Regions from separate parts of the Priestia sp. RMT2NF4 genome, predicted to be linked through region 3. Evidence: riboswitches for the same ligand, from Rfam matches in the RefSeq annotation. Region 3 holds a riboswitch; each other region holds the start of a gene.

What was found. Region 3 has a riboswitch for ZMP and ZTP ahead of ACMX9J_RS14615 (APC family permease). Riboswitches for the same ligand answer to the same signal wherever they lie in the genome.
Region 1: linked by a shared signal. The riboswitch ahead of ACMX9J_RS22565 (phosphoribosylaminoimidazolecarboxamide formyltransferase) and the one ahead of ACMX9J_RS14615 (APC family permease) in region 3 are both predicted to bind ZMP and ZTP.
Region 2: linked by a shared signal. The riboswitch ahead of ACMX9J_RS02950 (phosphoglycerate dehydrogenase) and the one ahead of ACMX9J_RS14615 (APC family permease) in region 3 are both predicted to bind ZMP and ZTP.

What each region holds. Positions count from the first base shown of each region.
Region 1 covers NZ_JBLQZO010000007.1:28,793-33,885, forward strand. Annotated here, with positions in the region: gene ACMX9J_RS22550 (MazG nucleotide pyrophosphohydrolase domain-containing protein) at 79-399, shown strand; gene ACMX9J_RS22555 (HD domain-containing protein) at 499-1,410, shown strand; gene ACMX9J_RS22560 (YitT family protein) at 2,112-2,696, shown strand; ZMP/ZTP riboswitch at 2,932-3,010, shown strand; gene ACMX9J_RS22565 (phosphoribosylaminoimidazolecarboxamide formyltransferase) at 3,060-4,226, shown strand; gene yeiL (transcriptional regulator YeiL) at 4,382-5,044, opposite strand.
Region 2 covers NZ_JBLQZO010000001.1:591,460-596,552, forward strand. Annotated here, with positions in the region: gene ACMX9J_RS02940 (hypothetical protein) at 1-141, shown strand, start outside; gene htpG (molecular chaperone HtpG) at 172-2,049, opposite strand; ZMP/ZTP riboswitch at 2,260-2,338, shown strand; gene ACMX9J_RS02950 (phosphoglycerate dehydrogenase) at 2,507-3,706, shown strand; gene ACMX9J_RS02955 (hypothetical protein) at 3,831-4,292, shown strand; gene ACMX9J_RS02960 (DUF6143 family protein) at 4,569-5,093, shown strand, end outside.
Region 3 covers NZ_JBLQZO010000003.1:212,019-217,111, forward strand. Annotated here, with positions in the region: gene ACMX9J_RS14600 (sodium:solute symporter family protein) at 1-602, opposite strand, end outside; gene ACMX9J_RS14605 (DUF3311 domain-containing protein) at 602-805, opposite strand; gene ACMX9J_RS14610 (cupin domain-containing protein) at 1,161-1,760, opposite strand; ZMP/ZTP riboswitch at 2,147-2,225, shown strand; gene ACMX9J_RS14615 (APC family permease) at 2,282-3,877, shown strand; gene ACMX9J_RS14620 (DUF5105 domain-containing protein) at 4,057-5,093, shown strand, end outside.

The sequences.
Region 1 (5,093 bases), on a different contig from region 3:
CACCGTTATTGATTATACATAATAATGGATGATTTGGTAAACTTAGTTGAAATTAAAAAAGGAAGGTGGAACCATTTAATGAACGTAACAGAATTTCAACAATGGGTAAAGGACTACTACAAAATGAGAGGTTGGTCAGATTTAGATATCTTTATTCGAATTGGTTTTCTTGCCGAGGAAACAGGTGAAGTAGCAAGAGCTATTAGAGCTTTAGAAATCGGAAGGGATCGACCAGATGAAGTAACTGGAACTTTAGAAGAGAATAAGAAAGAACTAACAGAAGAACTAGGAGATGTGTTAGGTAACTTGATTGTTATTGCTAACAAATATGATATTTCTTTAGAAGAAATATTCAGTTCGCATAAAGAAAAGCTTGCAGAGCGTTATTCTACTAGATGAATATAAATGTGATAAAAGAAGGGAAAGTGAAGTCGTTTTATGAAAATTCATGATTTCATTTATGGACCTTTTCACTTATAACCAGTCCTAGCAGAATTAATACATACTCGGCCCCTTCAGAGGCTGAAAAAGATCCATCAAGGTGGCGCAAGTTATTTAGTGAATCCAAAGTGGAATGTAACACGATTTGAACATTCTGTAGGTGTCATGCTATTGATTAAAAAATTAGGTGGTTCTATAGAAGAACAAATAGCTGGCTTGCTGCATGATATTTCCCATACAGCTTTTTCTCATGTGATAGATTTCGTTTTAGATAATCCAGAACAGGACTTTCACGACCAAATATTTGAAAAAGTAATTCAATCGTCAGAAATACCTTCTGTTTTACAAAAGCATGGATTTAATCTCTTGTCTATATTGCCTATTGAGAAATGGTCCTTATTAGAGCAACCTCTTCCTTCTCTGTGTGCAGACCGGATTGATTACACGCTTCGTGATTTATCTACCTATAATATGATTTCTTTAGACGAAGCTTGTAAATTTGTAGATGAACTAAAAGTGATTGATAGTAAGATTTGTTTAAAAACAGTAAAGGCAGCAGAATGGTGTGTTAAAGCTTATTATACAGAGGTAATTGACTTCTTTCTTCATCCATTAAATGTATATGGGTATGCCATACTAACGGATATATTAAAGATAGCAATGGCCAAGCAGATTATTCATATGGATGACTTATTATCGGATGATGAAACAGTTTGGAAAAAGGTAATTGACAGTAAAGACCATGAATTGCTACAAAAAATGAAAGGCATAGGTAAAAAGATGACAAATGATGAGGGAGATTATGACATACACCAAAAGAAAAAAGTTCGGATTATTGATCCTTTTGTGTTGGTAGGGAATGGCCGAATAAAGAAAGCTACAGAGCTCTCCACCAAAGTAAGAGAATTAAATGAGTATGCTCTAGAAAAGTCCTTAAAAGGAACATTCGTTAGAGTTCTTAATACTTAGTAAAGAGAAAAGCACCTTATTTAGTTAAATAAGGTGCTTTTCTTACATGTGTGGTTGATCATAGCTGCTTTTAATAGTTGATAAAAGTGAAATATATACATGTACATATCTAAAATATAGTATTAGGTGATAATTTGTCCAGTCAAAAGGTAAGCAAAATAAAAAGCCACCTCTGGTCGTCGATAGAGGTGGCTTTTTGAACATCATCATTATGGAATTTATCTTTTATATATTAACATTTATTTCTAAAAAAAGCCATATATAATGGGGTATTGCATATGTATAAGAAACCGCATACCTAATAAAAAAACCCTTATTTATAAAGGTTTTTTCGTTTGCTTGGTTCCTTAAAGAGGCTCTATGTTAACTACGGGTGTATATCTTATACAACTTAAAAAGTGAAAAACCTACTCGACAGTAGGTTTTTCTGCTCTATTGTAGTAAGGATTTTCGCAGATGCCTCACGGCGTCTTGAGTAGTTTGCTCAAATGATAAAAAAGTATTCAATTTAGGCAAGTTGCCTGATAAAGAATGAAAACATATAGTGTAGTTAGAATGCTTCCGGCTCTGAATCCATATTTTTTAAAGACTCCCTGATCTATAAAATTAAAAAGAGCTTAGAATAAATTATTCTAAGCTCTTTTCCGATAAAAAACATTCATGACAGCTAGCTAAAGCTTATACATATAGTAAAAGACAAATTGACTAAAAAGGTGATTATTATTATTCGGAAAATACCGGTTGTTCTAGTCGGAAGCTTATTGTTAAGTATAGGAATTAATGGATTTTTAGTTCCTCATTATTTGTTAGATGGAGGAACAATTGGGATTGCTCTCATCCTTCACTATTATTTTGAATTTCCTACAGGTGTGATGATTATTATTTTGGGTTTTCCATTATGCTGGTTTGCTTGGGTTTATGAAAGAACTTATTTTTATAATAGTTTTTATGGGTTAGTTATTTCTTCTTTATTAATTGATTGGTTAGAACCTATTAAAGACCAGTTTCAGCTTTCTGTTTTTCCTAGTGTGATTTTTGGAGGAATATGTATTGGAACGGGAGTTGGTCTTATGCTTCGATATGAGACAAGCACTGGAGGAACAGATTTACTAGCCCAACTTATATCAAAGGCCTTTTCTCTAAACATAGGAATGGTTATTTTAATTATCGATGGTTTTATCATAACAGCCGGTCTTCCTTTATTAGGACCTAAAACGTTTCTTTTTTCATGTTCCACAATTTTTATAGGTGGAATGACAACTTCGTTAATTACTAAAAAAGAATAATTTAGATTATAAAATGAGCATCTTCTATCCTCTATTTTTTCCTCTTCTTGATTTTTATAAATTTAAAGGTCTCTTATAACAACTCTGAGATTGACTAAAGGGTTCTCTTTTATGGTTGGTTCCTAGAGTACCTGTTATGTAAATTAGATTTGTATATGATATATAATTTAAAAAGAAAAATTTTGATAAAGGTATTGTTAAAATTACTTTTATTATGTAAAATTTTCTTATAAAACAGACTATGTGTTACTGGCGTAAACATGGAGGACCATGAGGAAGCACATAGATAACGGCCGTACGCCTGGGCAAAGTATTTGAACATGAGTTCAAATACTTTTTTTTATTTAGAAAGGAGATTTTTAAGTGAAAGAAATTTGTTTACGATATGGGATGAATCCAAATCAAAGTGAAGCTAAAGTTCAGAATGCTAAGAACAAGCCTATTAAAATCTTAAATGGAGAAGCGAGTTATATTAACTTTCTAGATGTATTAAACGCTTTTCAACTGGTCCGGGAGCTTCGACAGGCGACTGGTCAACCTGCAGCAGCTTCTTTTAAACATGTGAGTCCAGCAGGTGCAGCTGTGTACTCTCCACTAAATGAGACACTTACTGAATCCTATTTTGTTAAAGGCTTAGACCTGTCTCCTTTAGCGACTGCTTATGCAAGAGCGCGTGGGACAGATAGGATGTCTTCATTTGGAGATTGTGCTGCTTTTAGTGATGAAGTGGATATAACTGTAGCTACTCTCCTCAAAAAAGAGGTTTCTGATATGATTGTTGCACCACGCTACACTCAAGAAGCATTAGAGATTTTGAAACAGAAAAAGAAAGGAAAATATCTAATTTTAGAAATTGATCCAAACTATGTGCCTGATCCAATTGAAAAAAGAACGGTATTTGGCATTACTCTAGAACAACAAAGAAATGATGTACAGATTGAGAAAGAAGTTTTTAATCATATTGTTACGACTCAATGTGATATCCCTGATCATGCAAAGAGAGACCTTCTTGTTGCTCTTATTACATTAAAATATACACAATCAAACTCTGTTTGCTTCACATTAGATGGCCAAACAATTGGAATTGGTGCTGGACAACAGTCTCGTATTCATTGTACAAGGTTGGCAGCTGAAAAAGCTGATAACTGGTGGTTAAGACAGCATCCAAGGGCCCTTAACATGAAGTTCAAAGAAGGCATTTCTCGTGTAGAAGTGAATAATGCCATTGATGGATGGCTGAATGATGATATTACTGAGGTAGAAAATGAACAATGGAAACGGTGTTTTGAAGAGGTCCCTGCTAGGCTAAGTAAGAGTGAAAAACAAGAATGGCTAAAAGGATTAAAAGGCGTTTCCTATGCATCCGATGCTTTTCTACCTTTCCGTGATAATATAGATCGTGCAGCTCAAAGTGGCGTTAAATATGTGATTCAAACAGGAAATTCTTTACGAGATGAACAAGTTACACAGGCAGCAAATGAATATGGAATGATCATGGCACATTCAGGTATACGTGTATTCCATCATTGAGCTATGAATTAAATATAATTAGCCCAAAAGAGCCAAGACTTATAAAGGGACTGGCTCTTTTGAACTGTTTTCGATACATGTGATTATGGTAACTACCTTTTATATCATATACATATAATTATCTTTCTTATGAAACGAGGTTATTATGGGTGTCTTTAATTTAATTCAGCTAATTTTCTCAAACGTTCTTTGTCTCTAATAATGTAGCCTCGCGATTGCTTTTCAATAATATTTGATTTACATAGTTGGGCTAGTACATGGAGTAGATGGCGATATGATACACCCAAGTATTCGCATACTTCAGTATGTTTTTCTTTATAAAAGTTATCATCAGCCGACAATATTATAAAGGCAGCAAGGCGATTCTCAAGTGGATAGGCCTGATTTTGTGTATACTTTGCTGAAATTCTAGTTGCTTTCTCGCTTAAAAAACTGCATAAATATCTGAGAAATATAACATCTGTTAAGAGCTTATTTTTACAGGTATCAATAGGAATAGCCAAACAGATGGTTTTTGTGACAGTTTGTATGGCTTTAGAATATCGTTGTGAATTTAATAGTTCCACTTCCCCCATAAATGTTGGAGCTTGTAAAAAATTAATTAAGGACACTTTCCCATTCTCGTGTGTAACATAGAGTTTTGCCTTACCTTCAACAAGATAATAAATATATTGAGGATAAGAGCCTTCCTTATAAATAAATTCACCACGTTCAAATTCGCAGACCTGAATAAATGGAGCAATTGGAAAGGAAAAAAGTGATTGAATAGAGTATTTCTCGATATAGTGATTTTGCATAGGGTTGTTTAAGAATTTCATTTTTTCTCCTACTATTATAAAAAATATGAGATATCTCACATTATTTTAT
Region 2 (5,093 bases), on a different contig from region 3:
AGAGAAAAAGTCGCGGAGTTTAAATCAGACCTTTTTCATTTTAAACAAGGAAAACACTCAATAAGAGTAACAGAAGAACTGCCCGTACCCATTTTTATCGCTTCTTACTATATAACTACTTTTATTATGCCATACATATAATCAGGCGCAGAATGATTCTGCGCCTGATTTTTATATCATGATTTTACAAATATCATTTGTGAATTCAACGGGATCACTAATAGATAAGCCTTCAATTAAAAGAGCTTGGTTATATAATAAATTTGTATAAAGGTCTAGTTTCTCTTTGTCATTTTCAAATGCATCTTTTAAAGAAGCGAATACATCATGATTTACGTTAATTTCTAACACTTTTTCTGCTTTTACATGCTGATTGTCAGGCATAGCACTTAAAATTTTCTCCATTTCAATCGTTACTTCACCATCAGCTGATAAGCAAACGGGGTGTGTTTTTAAACGTTTAGACGCGCGCACATCTCCTACTTTTCCCGCCAAAGCTTTTTTCATATAGTCAAATAGCTCTTTATTTTCTTTTTCCTCAGACTCATTGAGCTGTTCTTCTTCTGCTTCAATCCCTAAGTCACTGCTCGAAACAGATTTAAATTCTTTTTCTTCGTACGTCATTAACATTTTAATCGCAAATTCATCGATATCTTCTGTAAAATACAGAATTTCGTATCCTTTATCTGCAACCAATTCTGCTTGAGGAAGCTTTTCAATTCGGTCGTACGATTCTCCTGATGCATAATAGATATACTTTTGATCCTCAGGCATGCGCGATACATACTCGTTTAGTGTTACGAGCTTTTTCTCTGTAGAAGAATAGAATAAAAGCAGGTCTTTTAATACATCTTTGTTGCTGCCAAAGTCACTGTAAACGCCGTATTTTAGCTGGCGGCCAAATGATTCATAAAACTTCTCGTACTTTTCACGTTCGTTTTTAAGCAAGCTTTTTAATTCGTTTTTGATTTTCTTGCCGATGTTTTTGGCAATCAGCTGAAGCTGGCGGTCTTGCTGCAAAATTTCACGTGAAATATTAAGAGATAAATCTTCAGAATCTACCATACCTTTTACAAAGCTAAAGTAGTCTGGAAGAAGATCTGCACATTTATTCATAATTAAGACTCCGTTTGAATACAGTTCAAGCCCTTTTTCAAATTCTTTTGAGTAGTAATCAAACGGACTATTTTCTGGAATAAATAAAATGGCATTGTAGCGAATCGTTCCATCCACATTAATATGAAGGTGAGTGAGCGGTTTATCAAATCCGTAGCGCTTTTCTGAATAAAACTGCTCATAGTCTTCTGAAGTCAATTCATTTTTGTTTTTCTTCCAGATCGGTACCATGCTGTTGATAACTTGTTCTTCTGTATAATCTTCTAGCTCGTTATCAGAACCTTCTTTAGGACGTTTTTCCGTTATGTCCATTTTAATCGGGTAGCGGATAAAGTCTGAATACTTTTTAATGATTTCTTTTAAACGATACTCTTCTAGATACTCATCATACGTTTCATCTTCTGTATTTTCTTTAATTTTTAAAATAATTTGAGTTCCGACCGTTTCTTTTTCGCAAGGTTCGATTGTATAACCATCAGCACCAGTAGATTCCCATTTATAGGCTTCATCGCTGCCTAACGCTTTACTAATTACGGTTACGACATCTGCCACCATAAACGCTGCGTAAAACCCAACGCCGAATTGGCCGATAATCGTGTGCCCATCCTTTGTTTCATTTTCGTTTTTAAATGCAAGAGAACCGCTTCTCGCAATTGTGCCCAAGCTGCTTTCAAGCTCTTCCTGCGTCATGCCAATTCCAGTATCCGTAATGGTTAAGGTACGGTTAGTTTTATCGGGTGTTACTTTTATGTAATAGCTTTCTTTGTTAAAACGCAAGGAGTCGTCTGTTAAAGCTTTGTAATAAATTTTATCAATTGCATCGCTTGAATTTGATAGAAGTTCTCTCAAAAATACTTCTTTTTGAGAATAGATGGAATTAATCATCATCTCTAATAATCGCTTTGATTCGGCTTTAAATTCTTTTTTTGACATAAGAAGTTCTCCTTTCCAAATAGGGCTTACAAAATAATTAGCACTTGAATAGATAGAGTGCTAATCACTCTTTTTATTTAACATGTATTAGGGTATTTGTCAATATATTAGGAGATTCACCAAAGAGATTAAAAATTAGACTGAAAAAAGCAAACTTTTAAAAAAAGGTTGAACGTTCTGAAAGAGTTTGCTAGAATATACTTAATTTCAAAGACTATATGTGACTGGCGAAACGCGGATAACCGTGAGGAAGCATATAGTGACGTAGCCGTTCGCCTGGGCAGAGGTAAGGGATTAATACATATCTCTTACCTCTTTCTGTTTAGGGGGAGAGGATATAGAAGTTATCAGACATGTAGGCTAAAAAACCAGACTTTTAAAAAAATTAAAAATGAAGTTCCTTTATCCAAAGGTAAAAACATGTAAAACTACGATGATAATCAGAGGAGAGTACAAAATGAGCACATTAACATTAGAAAAAGTACAAACAATCAAAACATTAAACAACATTGCACAAAAAGGTCTAAATGTTTTTAATCAAGAAGGTTATCAAATTGACAACGACAGCGAAAATCCAGATGCGATTGTCGTGCGTAGCTTTAACATGCACAGCATGGCATTTGACCAAAATTTAAAAGCTATTGCACGAGCTGGAGCAGGGGTTAACAATATACCGGTGGACGCTTGCACGGAGCAAGGTATCGTTGTATTTAATACGCCAGGAGCTAATGCAAACGCAGTAAAAGAAATGGTTTTAACTACAATTATGGCTTCTTCTCGTAACTTATTTGCTGGAGTTGAATGGACAAAAGGATTAGACGGCCAAGGTGATCAAATTCCTAAGTTAGTTGAAGCAGGTAAAAAACAGTTTGTTGGAAAAGAAATCAAAGGTAAAACATTAGGCGTTATTGGTTTAGGTGCAATTGGTGCTCTTGTAGCAAACGACGCGCTTGATTTAGATATGGACGTAATTGGTTTTGATCCATTCATTTCTGTTAATACAGCTTGGAATTTGTCTCGCAACGTACAGCGTGCAATGTCTCTAGAAGAACTATTTGCAGCATCTGACTATATTACGGTTCACGTTCCATTAACGGACGATACAAAAGGTGTTTTCAATAAAGAGACGTTTAGCATCATGAAACCAGATGTTCATATTTTGAACTTCTCACGCGGTGAGCTTGTAAACGAAGAAGATATGAAAGCTGCTCTTGAAAGTGGAAAAGTTGGTCGATATATTACAGATTTCCCAAATCAAAATGTCTTGAACATGAAAAATGTTGTGCCAATTCCTCATTTAGGGGCATCAACTCAAGAATCAGAAGAAAACTGTGCGGTAATGGCAGCACGTCAAGTGAAAAATTTCTTAGAAACAGGAAACGTTAAAAATTCAGTGAACTTCCCGAATGCATCTCTTCCTTACACTGGGAAAAAACGCGTAGCTGCTTTCCATCACAACGTACCGAATATGGTAGGACAACTTACGCAAGTATTCTCAAACTACAATTTAAACATCGCAGATATGGTGAACAGAAGCCGCGGTGAATATGCGTATACAATGATCGATATTGACAATCAAGTAAGTGACGAGATTGTGCCTGAGCTAGAAGAAAAAATTGGTCAAATTGAAGGAATTATTACAAGTCGCATTATCTAATTTGGTTATCATCCTATTTTAGTGTTTCAGCCCTAACTTTTCTAAGTTAGGGCTGTTTTTACATGGTACTTATCTTCATATCATTTCCTTCATTCCCATAGCATATAGAAATACCTTTAAAGAGGTGAACGTTTTGTCAGGAGAAATGATAGGGATTTTGATAGGGTCACTCATCGCGCTGGCAGGAACTTTCATTACGTCTGTCGTAGCTATAGCGGTGTCGAAAGAGCAATACAAGCAAGAGCTTCGCAAAGCATTTATCCAAAAGAAAGTTGATGCCTATACCCATGTGTGTCAGGTTATTTTAGCTATAAAAAATGATTTACTGACAATAACCGTTTCTTCAGCCGGCTTAAACTGGACGGCTCAATCTATTAACAAACTAGCAGATGTATGTATTACGGAAGGACTGTGGATCGATGAAGAAGACAGCAAAAAGCTGGAGGTTCTGCAAAAGCAGCTTTCAAAGTTTGTATTGGATGAAATAGAACTGTCTAGACATGATATCCTCACAACCTGTTATGAAATTATTGAGTATTGTGAAAAAAAGGTAAGGATTCTTCATTTTATGACTACAAAAGAATAGGTGATTACTACTTTAAGAAGGGATAGTAGACGGATTAAAAAAGCATCGGAATATAAAGTCAAAAAACAATCCGTTTATACGCCAGCAGTCGACGAGGGCATTAGTAAGGAAAGGGCCAAGAGGAAATTTTTTTTGTAAAAGCGATAGGAAAAGATAGACTCAGTACCGGGTCTATCTTTTTGCATTTATATAAAGATTAAATATATTTATATATGCATGTGTCCAAGTATTTACAGAAAAAACTCATAAAATATAATACAAAAAGGAGATGATTGTATGTCAAATTACGAGTCGAACAAACCGTATATTAAAGCGGTGAATATACCTAATCCTTTATATCAATCGTTAAAAGGAGACTATTTTGTTGGACAAACTGAGCCTATTCGTTTCGGTGGAAATAGAAATGCTTGGGGCGGGTTAGTTAACCCTTCCGGCTCTGGAGTAGATTTATTTGTGAATGCTTTTACTATCACTAACTATTCCAACGAACCTTTTACTGCTGAAATTTGGTTTAACTCTATCCCGCCTGGAAAAGGAACAACTTCAGATAATGTGAGTCCAGCAAATACTACACTACGTTCAAAACCAAAAGGGAAAATTAAATTTGCAGAAATGGTAAAAGGCTTTCCTACTAAAGGGGTAAACGTATTTAACCGTGTTGTTCCGCCGAAAAGTACATTAGTAAGTGATGAAGACGGCAAATTTATCTTTCCAAACAACGGTTCATACGTTATTTTCTTAGTTTCTCCAGGAAATAAAGAAATTGAAGCTGAAATTGCATATGGATGGTTTGAGAAAAAA
Region 3 (5,093 bases):
AATAACATAATCGCCCATACTAAAATATCTTTAATAATTGCCGTATAAGTGGGACCTTTAATTCCGCTGAAAAAAGTATAAAGAGCCACAAGAAAGAATGAAAGAATAACGACAGCTTTTACATTAATGTAGCCAGTTCCTGCAACGCGAAGAGTATCTTGAATACCGCTAAGCTGAAGATCGATATATGGAATAAGCATCAATACACCTACTATGGCAATTAAAGAGGAGAGAAATTTACTGCTAAAACGTTCTCTAGCATAATCAGCAAGTGTAGTAAGTTTGTGCTTTTTAGCAACAGTCCAAAGTTTTGGAAGAAAAAAGTATGAAATTAAAAAGGCTAAAACAGAGTAAGGAATGGCAAAAAATGCGATGCTTCCTCCTTGATAAGCTGTACTTGTAAGACCTAGGAATGTATAAGCAGTATATAAATCTGCTCCTACTAAAAGCCAGACGAGCAGGCTTCCAAAACGTCTTCCCCCTACAGCCCACTCTTCAACGGAGCTTCTAGATGATTTGTCACGTCCTGCTATAAAGCCAATGGCGATAACGACAAGAACAATTGCTGATGTGATTAAAAGTGCGGTTAAATTTCCTTGCATTATTCAATGTCCCCCCAAGATTTTTGTAAACGATAAATGATAAATGTACACACAGGCGTTAAGAAGACCCATAAAAATAACCATAAATGCAAAATAGGTAATCCAAAAATAATTGGATGAATGTTATTTACAAAAGGTAAAAAAGCGAATTGAGCAATAAACGGAATGATGAATAAAATAAATATTATGAATTTTCTGTTCAATTTTTACTCCTCCTCTAAAATTTATCTAACAATGTTCACTATGATAGCAAGTCTGACATAGTAAAGCAATAAGTTTTTTGAAAATTTCGTTATAAATTACGAAAATTTTTTTAGAAAAACAAAAAAAGGGTATGAGAAGAAGATATTTGAAATGATTAGGGAAGAAAAAGCAGGGGAGAACCTAAGCGCAGTTGCCTTTGAAACAAAAAAAGAACGGAAAAGAAGAAAGGTAGTTTTCTCGATGAGATAAAGTATATTGCTATTGCATTAAAGAAAAAGAATTTGTATGTTCAAATATAGATTTATGGAAGCTATAAAAACGAGCAAATAAAAAAACTAGACAATAAGTGCTTGTCTAGTTCCACCACTCTGTCAATGGTCCTTTGTCGCCATAAACAGGATCTGTTGTAGGAATAGGTACTTGTGCAATTTCATCAAATACGTGAGGGCGATCCGTTTGTTTTCCTGTTCGTAAGTTGTAATCCATGCCCTCTGGATAAGCTCCAACCACTTTAAAATCAGCAGTTGACTGCAGACGCATATGTCCTGTACCTGCAGGGAGTACGAGTACATCCCCAGCATGCACCACGATATTTTCTCCCATATGTCCACCTAGTTTTAAGCGTGCAGATCCGCTAATTACACCTAGTGCTTCATGAGAATTGCTGTGGTAATGGTGAAAATCATATATGCCGCCTACCCAGCTGTTTTTCCAGTTGTGAGAATTAAAAATGCTCTCTACTTTCTCTTTCTTACTAATAAATACGTGTTCATACAACAAAACTGGAAGACGAGGGTGATTTGGAATGGTTCCGTCGTCATCAAAATAAAGAACTTTTACATTTGCATAATTCATAAGCATCCCTCTAACAATCTTTTTTCGTAATTTTCCCTGTTTTTTGCTTGCGTAAACAGAGAAGTTTGCTCGAAGTACTTCATTCGTTGCGAAGTGCATGATATGTAGGTGTTAACGTTTTCCCAAAAGAAGTCTCCCACTTCAAGCGTAGCTAAGTGGTGGGCAGTTTACTTTAGTATCTTTTCTTCATATTGTATATAAGTAAAGGGGCTAGTGCAAGAATTCTATGGATATATAGATGTTAATTCGTATTTTGTAAATGAATAATATATATTAATATAATTTTTAGAAGATGATATGCTCGTGAAGTAAAAGAATCAAATAATAAGCAAGGTTAGAGTTTTAGTTGTTTTTTGTAATTAGGAAGAGATTTTAAGAAGATTTATTCGGAATTTTACGAATAATTCATTACTTTTGTAAAAGTAATGTAAACATTTTTGTGTATTGAGTAATAGTAATGAATGTTATATACTGATAAAAAATATATTCCTATATGTGACTGGCGCAACATGGATGACCATGGGGGAGCATATAGCGTATAAGCCGCGCGCCTGGGCAAACACTTGAGAAAATTTCGCAAGTGTTTTTTTTATTTTCCTAGGGAAGAGGAGTAGATTTGGATGAGCAATATGCAAAGGAAGATGGGAACATTTGCTTTAACCATGACAGGCATAGGTTCGATTATCGGTTCAGGATGGCTGTTTGGAGCATGGAAAGCAGCTCAAATTGCAGGACCCGCGGCTATTTTTTCATGGGTTATTGGAATGGTAGTTATTTTGACCATTGCCCTATCGTACGCTGAACTGGGCGCGATGTTTCCGCAAGCAGGGGGGATGGTTAAATATCCTCAGTATTCACACGGATCATTTATTGGATTTTTGGCTGCTTGGGCTAACTGGATTTCAATCGCTTCAACGATAACAGTGGAGGCTATTGCATCTGTGCAATATATGAGTACTTGGCCGTGGAAATGGGCTCGCTGGACTCATGAATTAGTAGACAATGGCATTTTAACGTCCAAGGGGTTGGCAGTTGCGTCTCTGTTATTATTCATTTACTTTTTTGTGAACTATTGGACGGTAAATCTCTTTGCTAAAGCAAACTCATTTATTACGATTGTTAAATTAATTATTCCTGGTTTAACGGCAGGGGCTTTATTTTTTGCTGGTTTTCATAGCGGGAACTTTTCAAGTGAGCATGGGGTAGCACCTTACGGATGGGCGAGTGTTTTAACGGCAGTGGCAACATCAGGTATCGTGTTTGCATTTAATGGGTTTCAAAGTCCTGTAAATATGGCAGGAGAAGCAAAGTCACCTAATAAATCGATTCCGGTAGCTGTAATTGGTTCAATTTTTATTGCTGGAATTGTATACATTATATTACAAATTGTTTTTATCGGAGCAGTAAGTCCGTCATCAATTGCGGATGGATGGAATCATTTGAATTTTAATTCTCCTTTTGCTGATTTAGCGATTGCGCTTGGAATTAACTGGCTAACAATTGTGTTATACGCAGATGCATTTGTTTCTCCTTCCGGCACAGGTGCTACATATACGGCAACGACTTCTAGAATGTTATACGGGATGCAGCAAAATGGATATTTGCCAAAGATATTTGGTACTCTTCATCCACTTTACAATGTCCCGCGCCCAGCTATGTGGCTAAATTTAGCAGCCTGCTTTTTGTTTCTCTTTTTATTTAGAGGATGGGGTGTCTTAGCAGAAGTGATCTCAGTAGCGACGCTTATCTCTTATATTATGGGCCCTGTAGCGCTTATAACATTAAGAAAAACGGCTTCACACTTTTACCGTCCATTTTATTTAAAAGGGGCATCAGTTATTGCGCCATGCGGCTTCGTTTTTGCTTCTTTGACGCTTTACTGGGCAAGGTGGCCACTTACAGGTGAAGTGATTTTTATTATGGCAATTGGCCTGCCAGTTTATTTTTATTACCAAGCGAAAAATAAATGGGTGGGCTTTAAAAAAGAATTTTTAACCGGGGCTTGGATGCTTATCTATTTAGCGTGCATGATTTTTATTTCCTACATAGGAAGCGAAAAATTCGGAGGCAAAAATATTTTACCTTTCGGATGGGATATGCTAGTGATTGCTTGCGTATCATTAGCCTTTTATTACTGGGGAATTAAAAGTGGCAAATCTAACCGATATATGAAAGAAGCTGAACAAATCAATCAAGAAAATTTTAAATCTAAATAAAAAACACGAGCCGGTGCTCGTGTTTTTATTTAGATGAATGGAGAATTTAGACTTAGTTTTTATCAAAATATTGTAAAAAACATAGATTTTAAGGTTTAAGGATTTACACAGAGGGAACCTTTATTTGGGATAAAGTTCTAAAAAAACAAAATAAAGGGGATTGGACAGCTGTGAAAAAAATGAATGTTTTGGCTTTGGTTTTTGTACTTATGCTAGTATTAGCGGCTTGTAACAGTTCTAAGGAAACGGGAGGATCCACTTCGGCTAAAAATAAGGCGATTGAAGCATCTATTGACAGCGCTTCTTATATTTTAGTAGATAGTGATGAAGGAGCTACAAGTGAAGAAAAGGGGCTGTTGAAAGTTGATTTAAAAGTGAAAAATGTATCCAAAAACAGTATATCTTTATCGGATTACGACGGTGTGTATTTATATGAAGGAGATGAACAATTATCTCCCAAAACGGGAGTGAACAGTAGGGAACTTGGACTAGAAAGCAGTTCATCTGACAAGATTGGCGCTGGGAAGCAAAAAAAATTAATGTTCGTCTTTGAAGTCAAAAAAGATAAAAAGTACAAAATTGGGCTTCAGCCAAAATCATCTGATTATGATGAAGAAATTGACGAAGTAACATTAACACTGGATACGAAGAAATACGCGAAAAGCTATAATAAGCTGCAAGACCCAGAAAAAGCTCTGCAAGCTTACACGGAAGTTCTTTACTTAAACAAAGAAAATGTAGATTATGATAAATATGTAACAGCGGACAAAACAGCTGTCATAGAAGAACAGAAAAAAGCGTTTAATGAGGAATTAAAAGGTGCGTTTTCTAATAGTTTAACCGATAAAGCAAAAAAAGATTTTTTTAACATGTATAAAGATGTTTTGAAAGAAAAAGCAAGCGTAAAGACAAATGTGATTGCCAATGCAAATAATAAAGCTGTAGTAGAAGTGGAGTACACTACTGTTAATTTATCAGACTTATATTCATACGTATCGCAGCTTAAGAGAGCATATACAGATGAAACAAAAGATTACGATACAAAACACTCTGAAGAGTTTGCGGCTTCTAAATTCAAAGATATTGTAAATGAATTAGAAACGAAAGAAGGAAGTCGTCCGCTACGAATTTTTATGGTGAAAGAAGATGGGAAATGGACTGTGAAGTCAAGTGACCTATACAGTGACTCTTTAGGTAAAACGTTTGGATCAAGCTA